2 regions of the Thermoanaerobacter sp. YS13 genome follow, and region 1 is predicted to be linked to the other one. Evidence: a T-box and tRNA genes for the amino acid it is inferred to sense, from the RefSeq annotation. Region 1 holds a T-box; the other holds one or more tRNA genes.

What was found. A T-box is a leader RNA that pairs with one kind of tRNA and senses whether it is charged. The one in region 1 lies ahead of thrS (threonine--tRNA ligase), so its partner is inferred to be a tRNA-Thr.
Region 2: it encodes a tRNA-Thr, which carries the amino acid that the T-box ahead of thrS (threonine--tRNA ligase) is inferred to sense. The anticodon was not compared.

What each region holds. Positions count from the first base shown of each region.
Region 1 covers NZ_JOOI01000001.1:919,022-928,733, reverse strand. Annotated here, with positions in the region: gene THYS13_RS04810 (hypothetical protein) at 1-642, shown strand, start outside; gene THYS13_RS04805 (small, acid-soluble spore protein, alpha/beta type) at 646-816, shown strand; gene THYS13_RS04800 (NAD-dependent protein deacylase) at 842-1,588, shown strand; gene THYS13_RS04795 (cold-shock protein) at 1,663-1,866, shown strand; gene hslO (Hsp33 family molecular chaperone HslO) at 1,927-2,811, shown strand; tRNA gene THYS13_RS04785 (tRNA-Val) at 2,937-3,012, shown strand; tRNA gene THYS13_RS04780 (tRNA-Asp) at 3,014-3,090, shown strand; tRNA gene THYS13_RS04775 (tRNA-Phe) at 3,096-3,171, shown strand; tRNA gene THYS13_RS04770 (tRNA-Gly) at 3,176-3,251, shown strand; tRNA gene THYS13_RS04765 (tRNA-Cys) at 3,256-3,330, shown strand; gene THYS13_RS04760 (thioredoxin family protein) at 3,442-3,777, shown strand; gene THYS13_RS04755 (response regulator) at 3,899-4,831, shown strand; gene THYS13_RS04750 (DUF6873 family GME fold protein) at 4,878-5,612, shown strand; gene ytxC (putative sporulation protein YtxC) at 5,668-6,546, shown strand; gene THYS13_RS04740 (DUF445 domain-containing protein) at 6,629-7,228, shown strand; T-box leader at 7,281-7,472, shown strand; gene thrS (threonine--tRNA ligase) at 7,526-9,430, shown strand; gene THYS13_RS04730 (MFS transporter) at 9,527-9,712, shown strand, end outside.
Region 2 covers NZ_JOOI01000002.1:872,660-882,371, reverse strand. Annotated here, with positions in the region: partial or broken gene rpoB (DNA-directed RNA polymerase subunit beta) at 1-1,031, opposite strand, end outside; gene rplL (50S ribosomal protein L7/L12) at 1,252-1,629, opposite strand; gene rplJ (50S ribosomal protein L10) at 1,667-2,200, opposite strand; ribosomal protein L10 leader region at 2,214-2,336, opposite strand; gene rplA (50S ribosomal protein L1) at 2,384-3,076, opposite strand; gene rplK (50S ribosomal protein L11) at 3,124-3,546, opposite strand; gene nusG (transcription termination/antitermination protein NusG) at 3,594-4,118, opposite strand; gene secE (preprotein translocase subunit SecE) at 4,151-4,348, opposite strand; gene rpmG (50S ribosomal protein L33) at 4,378-4,527, opposite strand; gene tuf (elongation factor Tu) at 4,713-5,915, opposite strand; tRNA gene THYS13_RS12080 (tRNA-Thr) at 6,056-6,131, opposite strand; gene sigH (RNA polymerase sporulation sigma factor SigH) at 6,193-6,837, opposite strand; gene THYS13_RS12070 (NYN domain-containing protein) at 6,919-7,425, opposite strand; gene rlmB (23S rRNA (guanosine(2251)-2'-O)-methyltransferase RlmB) at 7,425-8,168, opposite strand; gene THYS13_RS12060 (Mini-ribonuclease 3) at 8,178-8,606, opposite strand; gene cysS (cysteine--tRNA ligase) at 8,591-9,712, opposite strand, start outside.

The DNA.
Region 1 (9,712 bases):
CAAGATATATCAAAAAATTTAAAAATAGATAAAATTTCTTTGCTCAAATCCGGTTATGTGAATAATTTTTATTTGACGGGTAAACCGGCTGTGACTTATGATTGGAATTTTACAAGTTTAAAAGACAAAATTTTAAATATAAATGTAGCAATTGATTCTCACGACCAGAGTATTCTTCACTTAGGTTTTGGATATTGGAATTATAATGAGAAAGATTTTAGAATACTTGATATGGAAGAGGCAAAAACATATGTGAAAGAACATCTTTATAATTATTTGTCTTGTGATTTTTTGGTAGCATATCCTATGAATTATCGAGATAATAAAATTTATACTTTTTATAGACAAACAAACAATACGATAATTTCTAATAATTATATAACCATTGAAACAAATGAGGAAGGAATAGTTAAAAAAATAATCTTTAATTGGGATTATATTGATTTTCCAAAGATAAACAATACTATCAATATACAAGTTGCTCAAAATATTTTTATAGATAGTGGTTTTAAACTGTACTATTTTATAACAGAGAATAAAAAAGGTAAATTAGTGTATATACCTAACTCTTTGGAGTTTATGATAGATGCCAGTACAGGGGAAAAGATATATTACAGTTCTTTAAATTGGGAGGAGGATTAGAGAATGAACAATGAAATTTTGAAACTTGAAGCGGCTGAAGAATTAGGACTTCTTGAAAAGGTAAAAAAAGTTGGATGGTCTAAGTTGTCTGCCCAAGAAACGGGGAAGATAGGCTCTATAGTTAAGAAAAAGATGAAAATGCAACAGGAGGTAGGAAAAAAAGAAAAGTTGTGATATACTCTATTTGAGGTGAATTGCCATGGGGGATATAAATTTGTTTGAAGAGGCTGCTCGCCTCATTAAGCAGTCAAGAAAAACTATTGTATTGACAGGAGCAGGTATATCAACGGAAAGTGGTATACCTGATTTTAGAAGCCCAGGAACGGGTTTGTGGGAGAACTTAGATCCAATGGAGGTTTTGTCAACGAGGGTATTGTACAATTTCCCGGAGAAATTTTATAAAGTTGGCTTCAAGATTTTGTCTTCAATGAGAAATGCTGAACCTAATGAAGCTCATTACATATTAAGCGAAATGGAGAAAGAAGGTATAATTTTTGGAGTAATTACACAAAATATAGACAATCTTCATCAAAAAGCTGGTTCTAAAAATGTATTCGAAGTTCACGGCAATACGAGAGAAGGAAGTTGTTTACATTGTGGGGAAAAAGTCTCTTTTGAAGTTTTAGTGGAAAAAGTAAATAAAAAACAAATTCCTCCTCGCTGCGATGATTGTAATGGCATATTGCGCCCAGATGTTGTGCTTTTTGGAGATCCTATGCCTCATGCATTTGATTTGGCCATAAAAGAAGTAAAGTCCAGCGATTTGTTAATAGTCATAGGTTCTTCTCTGGCAGTTTCGCCTGTGAACTTTTTGCCAGATATAGTAAGACATTTAATAATTATAAATGCGACAGAAACTCCTTATGACCATAAAGCTGATGTAGTTATAAGGGAAAAAGCAAGTTATGCGCTTAGAAATATATGGGATATTATAAAATTTCAATAAAAAATTTGACAATTTGATATATAAGTGCTATGATAGAGAAGTAAATTATTTATCAAGTTTGGAGGAAGATATAAATGGTAAGAGGTAAAGTAAAATGGTTTAATGCCGAGAAAGGCTATGGCTTTATTGAAAGGGAGGATGGCACAGACGTATTTGTCCATTACTCAGCAATTGAAGGTGATGGTTTTAAGACATTAGAGGAAGGACAAAAAGTTGAGTTCGAGGTAGTTGAAGCCGCAAAAGGACCACAAGCTTCTAAGGTAAGAAAGGTAAACTGACGCGAAATCAAACCCTAACATTAAATATGTTAGGGTTTTTTGATATAGGAGGTATTTACTATGAGTGATTACATTGTAAGAGCTACAGCTTACAATAATAAAATATTAGCTATTACAGCCTTTTCAACACAAACTGTGCAGAAAGCTAAAGAAATTCACGATCTCACACCTACCACTTGTGCAGCTTTAGGGAGAACTTTGACAGCTGTTGCTATGATGCGAGTTATGATGAAGGGAGAAAAAGATAAGGTTACCTTAGTTATAAAAGGTGATGGACCGATAGGAAATATTATTGCAGTGTCAAATTATCCGGGAATTGTCAAAGGGTATGTAGGAAATCCTAAAGTGGACTTACCACTGTCTGAAAAAGGAAAATTAGATGTAGGCAAAGCTGTTGGTAAAAATGGATATGTGACTGTTATAAAAGATATAGGTTTAAAGGAACCTTACATTGGAACTGTAGAGCTTCAAACTGGGAAAATTGGGGAAGATATAGCCTATTATTTTTATGCCTCTGAGCAGGTACCTTCTGCTGTTGGGGTAGGAGTGTTAGTTGGAAAAGAAGGAAATGTTTTAGCTTCTGGAGGCTTTATTATAGAATTATTGCCTAATATTGAAGAAAAAATTGTAGCAAAGTTAGAGGAAGCACTCAGGAATATTTCTTCAGTTACAGAATTATTAAGAAATGGATATCTGCCAGAAGATATATTGAACCACATATTAGGGGGGATGGGACTTAATATTTTAGAAAGAGTAGATTTAAGATATGAATGTGATTGTTCACAAGAAAGATTTGAAACTGCTATAATTGCTCTTGGAAAAGAGGAGATAGAAAAACTTATTTCAGAAGGACAATCTGTTGAAGCTGTATGCCATTTTTGTGGTAAAAAGTATTTGATAGAGGAAAGTAGGCTTAAAGAATTGCTGAGAATTGCAGAGGAATAAAGCAAATTTAAGAGAATCATCGATATTTTTTATTTTTAATTAGACATAAAGGCGAAAAAATCCTCAAAATAGTGTTGACTAATAGCAGTTTTTTATGTATACTATTACTTGCACGGCAGTAGAATGGTCGTATAGCTCAGCTGGGAGAGCACCTGCCTTACAAGCAGGGGGTCATAGGTTCGAGTCCTATTGCGACCACCACGGCCCAATAGCTCAGTTGGTTAGAGCGCCAGCCTGTCACGCTGGAGGTCGAGGGTTCAAGTCCCTTTTGGGTCGCCAGTTATGCCTCGATAGCTCAGTTGGTAGAGCAAGGGACTGAAAATCCCTGTGTCAGTGGTTCGATTCCACTTCGAGGCACCATTATGCGGACATAGCTCAGCTGGTAGAGCATCACCTTGCCAAGGTGAGGGTCGCGAGTTCGAGTCTCGTTGTCCGCTCCAATATGGCGACATAGCCAAGTGGTAAGGCAGAGGTCTGCAAAACCTTTATTCCCCGGTTCGAATCCGGGTGTCGCCTCCATAAAAATATGAAACTTTAGTGAATAAGGTTATGAAAAAGCCCTAGATGGGGCTTATATTTTTTAATTTTTAAAATTTAATTGTTTATAGTCTTTTGGATAGGAGGGAAATTATGGAAAAAATTATCGACATAGAAAATATAGAACAAATTATAAAGGAAAATGATATGGTATTTCTTTATTTTTCTACACAAGATTGCGGAATATGTACTTCATTGCTTCCTAAACTTGAAGGAATGCTAGTAAACTATCCAAAAATAAAAAGTTTTCACATTCCTATTGACGAGATTCCGCTGGTTTCTGGTAAGTTTTCTGTTTTTACTGTTCCTACTGTAATAGTTTATGTGGATGGAAAAGAGGCAATAAGAGAGGCTCGTTTTATAAGTATGGACACATTGGAAGAAAAAATTTCAAAATATTACTTTATTTTCTTTGAAGAAACTGCATAAAATTTTATGTAAAATTTTTTCATTTTTAATTTAAATTTAATTTGCTAAAGTAGTAGTTTTTTTGCCAAAATTTTTATATAATATTATGGGGTTGTTAAATGTTTTTTGTGGAGGAAGCATTGTGAAGGGGAGAAACATTCTTATTGTCGATGATAACAAACTTACAAGGGAAATTTTGAAAGATATTTTAGAAAATGCTGGGTATGGGGTGCTAGAGGCTAAAGATGGAGAAGAGGCTTTACAAATATACAGGAATAAACTACCTGATATGGTAATATTAGATATAATTATGCCAGGCATGAATGGCTTTGACCTTTTAAGAATTTTGAGGAAAGAAGAAGAAAATTTGATGCTTCCTATAATACTTTTGACTTCACAGGACAATTTTGAAGAAAAAATTAAAGGGTTGGAATTGGGTGCAGATGATTATTTAGTGAAACCTTTTAATGACAAAGAACTTCTGTTTAAAGTCAATAATTTGTTTCAGCGGATAGAACACAACAGAATGGCCAACCCTCTTACTGGTCTTAGAGGAAATATTGACATTAAAGAAGAAATAAAAAGGCGAATTAAAGAAAACAAGCCTTATGCCATTTTGTATATTGATTTGGACAATTTTAAGTCTTATAATGATTACTATGGTTTTCTAAGAGGAGATAATGTAATAAAACTTACAGCCAAAATTTTATCAGATGCTGTAAATCTGATTGGAAATGAAAGAGATTTTTTGGGACACATAGGTGGAGATGATTTTGTGATAATTACTACTCCTGATAAAGCTGAAGAGATGTGTAACTATATAATTTCTCGCTTTGATGAGGAAATAAAGTATTTATATGACGATGAAGATAGAAAACGGGGTTACATAGAGACAATTGGTAGGACTGGCGAAAAGATGATGTTTCCACTGGTATCAATTTCTATTGCTATTGTCACAAATGAATTTAGAGATTTTAAAAATGATTTGGAAATAAGTGCAGTAGCTGCTGAATTGAAAAAGAAATTAAAGACAATGGATGGAAGTTGTTATTTAAAAGATAGAAGAAAAGGTTAAGGGCATACAACAGTATGCCCTATCTTTGTATAAAAGAGGTGAAAAAATGTTTAATCCTTTTGTTCCCCATGGCAATTTTAAATGGATTGTAATTGATGGAAGAGAGAGGAAAATTGGAGATAGTTTGTCTAAGTTAGGGATAAAAGTCTTATATACTGAAAAATGTCCAGATTTATATGATGCTATTTCTTTTCATCCCGATATACTTTTACATCCGTTGGGAGATGGAGAAGTCATTGTAGCTCCCAATGTGACACTAGAGTTTATACACAAATTGAAATTAATAGGTTTAAAAGTAAAAATAGGGCAAACTTTTTTGAAACGTAACTATCCTTATGATATCGCATATAATGTAGCAAGATTGGGAAACACAGCTTTTCACAATTTGAAGTACACAGATCCTGTTTTAAGAGAGTCCTTAGAAAGAAAAGGTGTCAAGTTTTTAAATGTAAAGCAAGGTTATACAAAATGTAATATGGCAATCATAGATGACAATAGTTTTATAACTTCAGACAAAGGAATATTTGAGGTGGCAGTTAAGAATGGTTTTGAAGCGCTTTTGATAGAACCCGGAGGCGTTTTTTTAAAAGGTTTTGAATACGGATTTATTGGCGGTGCAATGGGACTTATAGGAGATAAAAAATTAGCAGTAACTGGTGTATTCAATTCACATAAAAATTATGAAAAAATTATTGAATTTTTAAATAAAAAAGGAATTGAAATTATTTATCTTACTTTTAAACAAATAAAAGACATTGGTTCCATCATTCCACTGATTTAAAACAGATAAAAATGATAAAAAGACACATATACTATTAACGAAAGGAGTGAGAAAATTGCAACTATTTTCCATAGGTATTTCAAAGGATTTAAAACTAGATGGAGAAAATTTAAAACATGGCTTAAAAAATTTAGCTGAAAATGGTATAAAGATTGCGATAAATTCTAATGTGTGTGGCTCAGTTACCTATTATAGCTTAAAAGTGGAGGATAAACAAGACTTTAATAATGTTGCGAGAATAAGAAATTATATAGCGGAAGCTATTTCAGATATAATTGTTAACCAAATTGACAAACGGATAATAAGAAAATTAATCAATAAATATTACCATTATTTTTCAGAAGATGAAAAGGAGGAAATAGAAAAAATCGCTTACAATATTTTAGAAGATGATGTGAATAAAGAGACATTTAAATTAGCAAAAAAAGAGCAAATTTTTGTATTGGTAAGAGATTTTTTAAAAGAGAGTGATTATATAGACTTAGAAGGGTTTGTGAACTTTAGACTGAGGGATTTTATTAGTGAACTTAGCGAAGTAACAGATAAGGCTGTTGATGAATTTTTAATGAAAAAAGAGTACAATGAGTTTATAGGTTTGCTTAAATACTTCGTCGAATTACAGGATTCAAAAGTTGAAATATTGAATATCATTGTCGACAAAAATGGCAAATTTAAACTTTATGATGAAAATGACAAACCAATATCTAATGATTTTATTAATGAAATAGTTGCTGAATTAAAAGATGGTGTTATAAGTGATGAAGATGCTTTGATAAGCACGCTTATAACCATTGCTCCTAAAAAAATATTTTTTCATTCTATTAACAATATGAGAGATAATGAAATTCTAGAGACGGTTAAAAAAGTTTTTAATGACAAAGTAGAAATTTGCTATGGCTGTGAATTATGTTCAAAGATTAAATGTGAAAAATAGCCCAGCTTAAGGCTGGGTTTTAAAATTCGTCAAAATCTGATATTATTATATTTGTGATTTTTTAAGATTTAGAGGTGGTGGAATGCAATTTTTAACAAGGATGCTATTTTTAGCTTTTGTAGGAGCAGCTATTGGATGGTTTACGAATTTTGTGGCAGTGAAAATGCTGTTTAAACCTTTAAAACCAATAAAAATTTTAGGAATCGAGGTACAAGGTCTTATTCCTAAAAGAAAGTATGAAATTGCTAAATCAGTGGGAGAAATTGTAGAGAAAGAACTACTATCTTTTAATGATTTATGGGATAAGCTTTTAACAGAAGAAAATCGCAAGTTTCTATTATCGAATTTGGACTTAAAAGTTAAAGAAGTTACAGAAAATAAGCTTCCTTCTTTTCTTCCCAAGGCTATAAAAGAGATGATATCAAACTACATTGGTGATATTATAAATAGAGAAGTAGAAGTATTTTTGAATTTTCCTCCTAATGAAGTGGTGGAGATTATTTCAAAAAAACTTAAAATATCAGAAATTGTAGAGGAAAAGATAAAAAGCTTCAAATTAGAAAAATTGGAGGATGTGGTGATAAAAATTGCTCATAGTGAACTTTATATGATAGAGATTATGGGGGGAGTTTTAGGGTTTTTCATAGGAGTATTGCAAGCAATTGTGATACAATTTTTATAAGTTATTATTGACAAATGTCCGAGAGGAAGATATAATGATTAAAAAATTAAATATTAAAGCAATGAGGGGGAAAGTAGATATTTAAAGAACATCACAGAGATTGAATGACATAGGCTGAGATCATTCAAATGTTCTGAATATCGAAGACCACCCCGGAGCTGCGGATGATGAATCCGAACGGTTATTCCGATATAATACCAGAGTATAAAAAAGAGTGGAACCGCAGATAACCTCTGCCTCTTTACGGGGTAAGAGGTTTTTTATTTAAATAAAAAATTTTACAAAGGAGGTAATTGAATGATTATAATATTAAAGGATGGCACACAAAATGAATTTGAAAAGGGTATGACAGTTTATGAAATAGCTAAAAGTATAAGTAAAAGATTAGCAAAAGAAGCTGTTGGGGGAAAGTTTAATGGTAAAGTAGTAGAACTCAATACAAAAATTGAGGAGGACGGAAAATTAGAAATTTTGACTTTTGATGATGAAGAAGGAAAAAGGATTTATTGGCACACTTCTTCCCATATTTTAGCACAGGCTGTAAAAAGGCTTTTTAAAGATGTGAAATTGGCAATTGGTCCGGCTATAGACAATGGCTTTTACTATGACTTCGACACAGATAGGCCTTTTACTACAGAAGACTTTGAAGCTATAGAGCAGGAAATGAATAAAATTATAAAAGAAGATTATAAGTTGGAAAGGTTTGTCCTTTCAAAAGATGAAGCAATAAAATTAATGGAGGAAAAAGGTGAACCTTATAAAGTGGAGCTAATTGAAGAAATACCAGAAGGGGAGGAAATTTCTTTTTACAAGCAAGGAGAATTTACTGACCTTTGCGCAGGACCTCACCTTATGTCAACAGGCATGGTAAAAACTATTAAATTGTTGTCAGTTGCTGGAGCCTACTGGAAAGGCGACGAAAAAAATAAAATGCTTCAAAGAATATATGGAATAAGCTTTCCTAAAAAAAGCATGTTAGATGAATATTTACATATGTTAGAGGAAGCTAAAAAGAGAGACCATAGAAAATTAGGGAAAGAGTTAGATTTGTTTAGTATCCACCCTGAAGGACCAGGTTTTCCATTTTTCCATCCTAAGGGAATGATTATAAGAAACATTTTAGAAGATTTTTGGCGAAAAGAACATATAAAGCACGGTTATCAGGAAATAAAAACTCCTATAATTTTGAATGAAGAGTTATGGCGTAGGTCAGGACACTGGGACCACTATAAAGAGAATATGTATTTTACTGAAATAGATGGAGAGACTTATGCAATAAAGCCTATGAATTGCCCTGGAGCAATGCTTGTTTACAAGTCTACAATGCACAGTTACAGGGATTTGCCCTTAAGACTTTGTGAATTGGGTTTAGTGCATAGGCATGAACTCTCAGGAGTTTTGCATGGGCTTATGAGAGTAAGAAGTTTTACTCAGGATGATGCTCACTTGTTTATGACTCCTGAGCAGGTGGAAGATGAAATTTTAGGGGTTATAAATTTAGTGGATTATTTCTATAAAATTTTTGGTTTTGAGTATTTTGTGGAATTGTCTACACGTCCTGAAAATTCTATGGGGTCTGATGAAGACTGGGAATTGGCTACAAATGCTTTGGTTTCTGCTTTAAACCGCGTAAATTTACCATATAAAGTTAATGAGGGAGATGGTGCGTTTTACGGACCCAAAATAGATTTTCATTTAAAAGACAGCATAGGTCGTACGTGGCAATGCGGGACTATCCAATTAGATTTCCAGATGCCTGAAAGGTTTGAACTGGAGTATATAGGCTCAGATGGAGAAAAACACAGACCTATAATGTTGCACAGGGTAATTTACGGAAGTATAGAAAGATTTATTGGAATTCTTACTGAACATTTTGCAGGGGCTTTTCCAACTTGGCTGGCGCCAGTACAAGTTAAAGTTTTGCCTATATCCGATAAACACTATGCTTATGCCCAAAATGTATACGGTCGTCTGTTGGAAAATGACATAAGAGCTGAATTAGACGACAGAAATGAAAAAATAGGGTACAAAATACGAGAGGCACAACTTCAAAAGATTCCTTATATGCTGATTGTAGGGGATAAAGAAGTAGAACAAGGAACAGTATCTTTAAGGTCAAGAAAAGAAGGGGATCTAGGCGCCATTTCCTTAAATGAGTTTATAGAAAAAATTCTTAAAGAAATTGCCACCAAAGCTTTATAAAATCAAAATGCTCCTTTAAAGGGGCATTTTGATTTATTGAAAGAATTTAAAAAACGTGGTAATCTAAAATTAAAATATTAATTTTGAGGGAGAGGTATGAAAAAGAAGCTAGAAGTTTACAAGCATTTGAGATATAACATAAAAATGAATATGATAAATGGACTTGCATGGGCTATAGGCTTTAATATGGTTAACCCTTTTATTGGAATATATGCCATAAAATTGAGAGCTGATGACTTTCAGGTATCTCTTTTAAACTCTCTTCCTGCTCTTATGGTGGTA
Region 2 (9,712 bases), on a different contig from region 1:
ATATCCACCGTATTATTACCTATTACTCTTACTACTTTACCCTCTACTAACACTTCTACTACATTTATGCCGCAATTTTGAATTTCTTCTGCCTTTTCTTTGGAAATTTTCTCTCCTTCTTCTACTAATATCTCTCCTGTAACAGGATTGACAATCTTTTTTGCGCTTTTTAAGTTTACAATTCTCGTTTTTAACGCAAGTTTTTTATTAAATTTATAGCGCCCAACTTTTGCTAAATCATACCTTTTTGCATCAAAAAATAATGCATACAAAAGGCTTTTGGCACTCTCAACAGTAGGTGGCTCTCCCGGTCTCAATCTTTTATAAATTTCTATTAAAGCCTCTTCTTCAGATTTTGTTGTATCCTTATCTAAAGTAGCTTTTAATTTTTCCTCTTCTCCTAAAAGGTCAAGAATTTGAATATCAGTACTATAACCCAACGCCCTTAATAATACAGTAACTGGAACTTTTCTTGTTCTGTCAATTCTAACATATACTATATCATTGGAATCTTCTTCATATTCTAGCCAAGCCCCTCTATTTGGAATTACAGTTGCAGAAATTAATTTTTTCCCAAATTTATCAAATTGTTGTTCATAATAAACTCCTGGAGATCTAACCAATTGGCTTACAATTACACGTTCTGCGCCATTTATAATAAAAGTACCCTTTTCTGTCATTAAAGGAAAATCTCCCATAAATACTTCAGATTCCTTAATTTCCCCTGTTTCCCTATTGGTAAGGCGTACTTTGACTTTCATCGGCACAGCATATGTAGTATCTCTATCTTTACATTCTTCTACTGAATACTTGGGGTTATTTTCTAATCTATAATCCACAAATTCTAACGCCAAATTTCCTGTAAAGCTCTCTATAGGGGAAATTTCTCTAAAGACTTCTCTCAACCCCTCCTCTAAAAACCATTTGTATGACTTCTTTTGAACTTCAATAAGGTCGGGCATTTCTAACACTTCATCGATCTTAGCAAAGCTCATTCTTGTCTTGTTGCCCACTTGTACAGGATTTACCATCCATTTCACCCCTTAAAAAATGTAAATTACCAAAAGTTTCCCACTTTTGGATTTCATGCAAAATAACCCTATTTTACCATTATTATTCACCAACAGGCTCCCTCTTATACATATATTAACAAATAAAAAAGGCCACTATTAATGCAATTTATTATAATAGCACAAGTGAAGATTTATGTCAACAATTCCCCATAAAAAAATAAGGGCAAATTTTTTGCCCTTATTTTATTTCTACTTTTGCACCAACTTCTTCGAATTTTGCTTTAATTTGATTTGCTTCGTCTTTGCTTACTCCTTCTTTAACTGGCTTTGGAGCACTTTCTACTAAATCTTTTGCTTCTTTTAATCCTAAACCTGTTACTTCTCTCACAACCTTGATAACTTTTATCTTGTCACTACCTACTTCTTGTAAAATAACATCAAATTCTGTTTTTTCTTCAGCTGGTGCTGCTGCTGGTGCTCCAGCTGCTGGAGCTGCTGCAACTGCTACAGGAGCTGCCGCAGATACACCAAATTCCTCCTCTAAAGCTTTTACCAACTCAGCCAATTCTAGAACTGTCATATTTTTTATGGCTTCCAAAATCTCCTCTTTGCTCATTCTTTCTACCTCCATTTTAAAATTTTTATTTTTATTTTCAAGCTTCAGCTTGCTTTTTCTCTTTCACTGCATTTAAAGCATAAAGCAGGCTTCTCAAAGTGCCAGACAACACAAAAACGAGGTTGGTAATAGGAGCTTTCATGCTGCCCAAAGCTTTCGCCACAAGTTCTTCCCTTGAGGGAAGCTCCGCCAAAGCCTTAATTTCCTCAACAGTCACTAACTTTCCATTTACAAGGCCTGCCTTTAACTCAATACCCTTGTGATCTTTCATAAATTCCACAAGAACTTTAGCAGGCGCAACAGGGTCATCATATCCAAAAGCTACAGAAGTTGGTCCTTCAAAATACTTGACTAAATCATCCCCATAACCTAGTTCTTTAGCTGCAATAGTCATTAAAGTATTTTTGTAGACTTTGTACTCAGAATTAGCTTCTCTAAATTTGCGTCTTAATATAGTATCATCTTCTACAGTCAAGCCACTAAAGTTTGAAAAAATCACTGTTTGTGCTCGTGACAATTTGTCTTTAAACTCTGCTACGATTTGTTGCTTTTTCTCTTTTGCTGTGCCCACCTTCCCACCTCCTTAAAAAATTTAAAAAGGATCCCGTAGACATGAGGATCCCTTTTGGGAATTTATTTTTAAAAACCTCGGTGGGATTTACGTGCAAAAGCACACCCACTGTCTACGGTCTTTTTATTCAATTTCAACGTCACTTATTATACCTTACATCTTTTTGTCTGTCAACAATTTTTATTAAAAAATCTTTAAAGGATTAACCTTCACACCTGGTCCCATTGTAGAAGATAACACTACACTTTTGATGTATTGTCCTTTTGCGGCTGCTGGTTTAGACTTAATTATAGCATCTATAACCGCTCTAAAGTTTTCTAATAATTTCTCTTTCCCAAAGGATTTTTTCCCTATAGGAACGTGAATTATACCTGCTTTATCCACCCTGTACTCAATCTTACCAGCTTTAATTTCTTTAATAGCTTTTTCTAAATCAAAAGTCACAGTACCTGATTTAGGGTTTGGCATTAATCCTTTTGGACCTAATATTTTACCTAATCTCCCTACCACTCCCATCATATCAGGAGTTGCAACTACAACATCATAATCAAACCAATTTTCATTTTGAATTTTTGCAACTAATTCTTCTGCTCCCACATAATCAGCACCTGCTGCCTCTGCTTCTTTAGCTTTTTCCCCTTTTGCAAAAACTAATACTTTCACACTTTTTCCTGTTCCGTGAGGAAGCACTACTGTACCTCTTACCTGTTGGTCAGCATGTCTTGGGTCAACACCTAGTCTTACAGCTAAATCAATAGTTTCATCAAAATTTGCTTTTGCAGTTTTCAAAACAATATCTATTGCCTCATCACTGGAATACTGCTGTGTTTTGTCATATAACTTTAAGCTCTCTAAATATTTTTTCCCTCGCTTCACTTTTCTAACCTCCTTGTGGTAGTGTCGGACTTTCCTCCCACTTATTTTTATACAATCTCTATACCCATGCTTCTTGCAGTACCTGCTATCATCCGCATAGCAGCCTCTATATCAGAAGCATTTAAGTCTCTCATCTTGATTTCAGCAATTTCTCTAAGCTGCTCCCTTGTGATTTTCCCTACTTTTTGTTTGTTAGGTTGCGAAGAACCAGACTCTATTCCAGCTGCTTTTTTGATTAGCACAGCTGCTGGTGGAGTTTTAGTTATAAAACTAAATGACCTGTCTGCATATATTGTAATAACAACAGGAATTATTAGCCCTGCGTCTTTGGCTGTCCTTTCATTGAATTCTTTGCAAAAAGCCATTATATTAACACCGTGAGGTCCTAATGCAGTACCTACTGGTGGCGCAGGAGTAGCTTTCCCCGCTGGCAATTGTATTTTTACAACTGCTGCCACTTTCTTTGCCATGACTACACCTCCTTACAAAATTAAAATAGCTTATAAGTTTCTACTTTTTATATTTTTTGAAGCTGTACAAGGTCAAATTCAACCGGTGTCTCTCTCCCAAACATAGAAATTAAAACTTTCGCCTTTTGTCTTTCTGGATAAATTTCTTGAACTACTCCAATAAAATTCTCAAAAGGTCCTGAAATAACCCTGACAGTATCTTTTACATTAAGGTCAACTGCAGTTGGAATCTCTTTTATACCTAAAGCCCTAACTTCTGCTTCACTCAATGGTACAGGTTTAGACCCAGGACCTACAAATCCTGTAACACCCCTGGTATTTCGCACAACGTACCAAGTATCATCCGTCATAACCATTTTCACCAAAACATAACCCGGAAAAATCTTTCTCTCAACAGTTTTCTTTTTACCATCTTTAATCTCAACAACTTTTTCCGTAGGTACAATGATTTGGTGAATTAAATGCTGTAAATTCCTATTTTCTACAATCTTTTCTAAATTAGCTTTGACTTTGTTTTCATATCCAGAATAGGTATGAACCACATACCACTTTGCATTTTCTTTTTCTGGCATAGTTAATCTCTGGGGACTCGCCCCAACCTCCTTTAAACTTTAATAATAAGCTTTAAGAGATAACTAAAAACTGAGTCAATCAAAAAAATGAATACTGTCACAAGAGCCACTACTATTAATACAATTTCAGTATAAGTTATCATAGTTTCTCTGCTTGGCCATGTCACCTTTTTCATTTCTGCCCTTACATCTTTAAAAAACTTGACAATTTTTCTTCCTTCACCGGCCATTTCCTCACATCCTCTTGAAGTTTTAAAAACTACTTAGTCTCTCTATGCAAGGTATGCTTTTTGCAGAATTTGCAATATTTCATTAGCTCTAACCTATCAGGGTCATTCTTCTTATTTTTTGTCGTATGGTAGTTTCTATTCTTACACTCAGTACATGCCAACGTAATTTTTACTCTCAACTATTACACCTCCCGGTGATTCGACTGCTTAGTCAAATTTATCATAAATATAACTTCTTGTCAATCACCAAAAACAAAAAGTCTGTGTCAACGATTTATGGGTGGCTCATTGATTGACATTTTCCACAGTCTACTAAAGCCATTGATTTAACTCAAAAGAAGCCAGGTTTGAACCCGGCTTCTTTTTATTCTATGATAGCTGACACGACGCCAGCACCTACTGTACGGCCGCCTTCTCTTATAGCAAACTTCAAACCTTCTTCCATCGCTATCGGTGTTATTAACTCTACTTTTATCGTTACATGGTCCCCTGGCATCACCATCTCTACTCCATCCGGTAAGTTTATTACCCCTGTCACGTCTGTCGTCCTAAAGTAAAATTGTGGCCTGTATCCATTGAAAAATGGTGTGTGCCTTCCTCCCTCTTCTTTCGTCAATACGTAAACTTGCGCCTCAAATTTCGTGTGCGGCTTTATCGTCCCTGGCTTCGCTAATACTTGCCCTCTCTCTACTTCGTCCCTCTGTACTCCTCTTAATAATACCCCTATGTTGTCACCTGCTTGCGCTTCATCCATCGTCTTCCTAAACATCTCTACCCCTGTTACTACTGTCTTCCTCGATTCTGTCGTCAATCCTATTATCTCTACTTCGTCTCCTACCTTTACCTTCCCTCTCTCTACTCTCCCTGTCGCAACAGTTCCCCTTCCTGTTATCGTAAATACGTCCTCTACTGGCATCAAAAATGGCTTGTCTATGTCTCTCTCCGGTGTCGGTATATATTCGTCTACTACATCCATTAACTCCCATATCTTCCCGCACCATTCGCACTCTCTCTTGCCACATCCGCATTCCAATGCCTTTAATGCCGACCCTACTACTATCGGTGTGTCATCCCCTGGAAATTCATATTCGTTTAGTAATTCCCTTACTTCCATCTCTACTAATTCTATTAATTCTGGATCGTCTACCATGTCTGCTTTGTTTAAAAATACTACTATATATGGCACTCCTACCTGCCTCGCTAATAATATGTGCTCCCTCGTCTGGGGCATCGGACCATCTGCTGCTGATACTACCAATATCGCCCCGTCCATCTGCGCTGCCCCTGTTATCATGTTCTTTACATAGTCTGCGTGACCTGGACAGTCTACATGTGCATAGTGCCTCTTCTCTGTCTCATATTCTACGTGAGTCGTGTTTATCGTTATTCCCCTTGCTTTCTCCTCTGGTGCCTTGTCTATCTCATCATATCCCTTAGCTTCTGCCATCCCTGCCTTCGATAATACCATCGTTATCGCTGCTGTTAATGTCGTCTTACCATGGTCTACGTGACCTATCGTCCCTACGTTTACGTGGGGCTTCTTCCTCTCAAATTTTTGCTTCGCCATCCTCTTTTCCTCCTTTACACAATAAACTTATCCTGGTGTTTCTTAAAATTATGTCACAAAAATGACACTTTATACATCTTTATTCGTGTGCTTTAAAAAATTCCAAACCTTGTATAATAAAAAAACTTCAATAACAAAATTGGAGCCCGCGACCGGGATCGAACCGGTGACCTCCGCCTTACCAAGGCGACGCTCTGCCTACTGAGCTACGTGGGCAAAAGGGAATATCACGACTCCGATTTTTGATTTTACTATAAAGTTTTCTAAATGTCAATAGTTAGCTGTTCCTCATTTCAAGATATCTTTCTAATTTTCTTTTTACCCGTTGTAGAGCATTATCTATGGATTTAACATGCCTATTTAAATCTTCAGCAATTTCTTGATAAGACTTACCATCTAAATATGATACCAAGACCTCCCACTCTAAGCCGCTCAACAATTCTCCCATCTTGCTCTCAATGTTAACGTATTCCTCTTTGCTTATTATTAACTCTTCAGGGTCAGCAATGCACTGGGTAGAAACAACGTCCATCAGAGTCCTATCAGATTCTTCATCAAAGATGGGCTTATTGAGGGAAACATAAGAATTAAGGGGTATGTGCTTCTGCCTTGTTGCAGTTTTAATAGCAGTAATAATTTGACGAGTCACACATAATTCCGCAAAAGCCTTGAAAGAAGTGAGCTTGTCACTTTTATAATCCCGAATTGCTTTATAAAGGCCTATCATCCCTTCTTGAATAATATCTTCCTTATCCGCACCTACTAAAAAATAAGCACGAGCTTTTGCTTTTACAAAGCTTTTATACCTTTCAATAAGGTACTCTAAAGCAATTTCATCGCCTTTTTGAGCTCTAAAAACTACCTCCTCTTCTTCCATTTGATCATAGAGTTGATAGTAATCCTGCTGCGCCCCAGATTTCACCAATACCGCCCCCATTTATTATTCCGGCAACTTTATACGTTATAATTATACATTATATTGGTAAAGGTAGTCAAGCTAATTTTAACTGTTTTCTGCCATTTTACGCAGCTTTTTTACTATTTCATTATCAAGTCGTTCTTCCAAATTATCCTTATAAATTGTATTCACATAGCTTTTTTTATGACTTTCAATGTATTTATTCATCTCTTCGTAAAGCTCTCTTGCAGACATTCTTATTGCACCATGAGCTAAAACCACCTGTTGCACAGTCCAATCAGAACTTACCACAATTACTTGCTCCTTTTTCGCTAATTCCACCACTTTTAATTCTATAAAGTGATCTGCCGATTCGCCTTCTCTTGTGTAAACGACCTCAATACCACTAATTTCTTCATGTTTTTCTAAACTTCCTTTTACATACATTGCATCAAAAACTAATATTATATTTATACCTGAATATCCTTTAAAATCAGCCAACATATCTATTAACTTGTCCCGCGCATCTTGCAAATTTTTTTGTGCTTCTTCTTTTAGTATTTGCCAATTATTTATTACATTATAACCATCCACCAACATGTACAAGGACATCACGCCTTATCTTTTCTTTTTAAAAGTACTTGATAAATTAAAATGGAGGCTGCTACAGAAGCATTTAAAGAGTTTATCTTACCTTTCATAGGGATCTTTACTATAAAATCACAATTTTGTAAAACTAATTTAGAAACCCCTTTCCCTTCATTCCCAATAACGAAAGCAACAGGAAAATCATAATTCAGCTCTTCAAAACTTTTTTCCGCGTTTACATCCGTTCCAACTATCCATACGCCTCTTTCTTTTAAATCTCGTATTGTATTGTTAATATTTGATACTTTTGCTATCCTCATATATTCTACTGCTCCAGCAGAAGTTTTTACAACAGTAGCATTTACCCCTACAGCCCGCCTTTTTGGAATTATTATCCCGTGGACCCCAAAAGCCTCTGCGCTTCTTATAATCGCACCCAAATTGTGAGGGTCAGTTATCTCATCTAATATCAGCAAAAAAGGTTTTTCTTTCTTTTGTTCAGCATATTCCAAAAGGTTCTCTACTTCAAAGTATTGATATACAGCAGACAAAGCTACGACTCCTTGGTGATTTCGACCACCGGCCAGTTTACTTAAAGTGTCATTATCAGTAGTAGAAACTACAATGCCTGCTTCTTTTGCAAAATTTATTATCTTTGAAATATTTCCTCCTGCTGTTTTAGAAACGTATATTTTTTCGATTTCCTTCCCACTTTTTATGGCTTCGATTACTGGATTTCTACCAAAAATTACATCCTGCTCTTTCATAATCATCACCTATTCTTCAATAACTTGTACAGAAAGCTCAAGAATGTTTTTTAATCTTTTATATTCTCCTGCAAGATAAAGATAACCTAGCAATGCTTCAAATCCCGTAGCATACCTATAAGCCTGTACTTCTACTCCTTTAGGTGTAGTATTAGACTTCATATTCCTTCCTCTTCTAACTATATCTTTTTCCTCTTCTGAGAGAAGATCATAAATTCTTTTTATAGATTCTGCCTGAGCTTTGGCTTTTACGTACTTAATTGTCTCTTTGTGCAAAAAATTAACAGACTGATTTTTTTGAGCCACAATTTTGGTGCGAATGTATAAACTATACACAGCATCTCCAATAAAAGCTAAAACAAGGGGGGATAAACTCAACACCCCCTCCTTCGTAAGTAACTTTGGACTTTCCAAAAACCCCATCACACTCTTTTCCATCTTACTCCCTCTGGTGTGTCTTCCAAAATTATTCCTTTTTCTCTCAGCCTATCTCTTATTTCATCAGCTAACTTCCAATTCTTTTCTTTTCTTGCTTTTTGCCTTTCTTCTATTAAAGCTAGTATTTCTTCATCATTGAGCTCAGTCTCTACGCCTCTGTAAGAAAGTCCCAAAACTTCTGAGAGTTTTAAAAACATATCTAAAATATATTCTACCAATTTCTTCGAAGAATTTCCACTGAGATTTGTATTAGCAGTTTTTGCTATTTCAAACAAAATTGATATGGCATCCGCAGTGTTAAAATCGTCATCCATTGCCTCTTCAAATTCCTTTTTATATTCTTCAAACTTTTCCTTTATTCTCTTTTCTTCTTCGTTTAATTCCTTCTCTTTGCACGCAGTAAACAAATGTTTTAAATTGGCCATCGCATTTAACAATCTTTCATAAGCGGACTTAGCCTGCTCCATTAAATCTAAACTAAAATTAATTGGACTTCTGTAGTGAGCCATGAGCATAAAAAGTCTTAAAATTTCAGGATTGTATTTTTTTGTTATTTCTCTTACTGTAAAGAAATTCCCTTTAGATTTTGACATCTTTTCATTGTTTATATTCAAATAACCTATATGCATCCAATATTTAGAAAATGGTTGACCATATGCTGCTTCACTCTGAGCAATTTCGTTCTCATGATGAGGAAATACCAAATCAGGACCTCCTGCGTGGATATCTAAAGTTTTGCCCAAATATTTCGTAGACATAGCAGAGCATTCTATATGCCATCCTGGTCTTCCCTTTCCCCAGGGACTATCCCATGCAGGTTCACCGGGCTTTTGAGCTTTCCAGAGAACAAAATCCAATGGATTTTTCTTTTCTTCATTTATCTCAATTCTTGCACCTGCCTGCAATTCTTCTATATTTTTCTGGGAAAGTTTCCCATAATCCTTAAACTTAGCAGTTTCAAAATAAACATTTCCATTTACCACATAAGCATATCCTTTGTCGATTAAAATCTTTATAAATTCGATTATGTCTTCTATATGCTCTGTCGCTTTAGGATGAACTGTTGCTCTTTTTATACCCAAATTATCTGCATCTTTAAAATATTC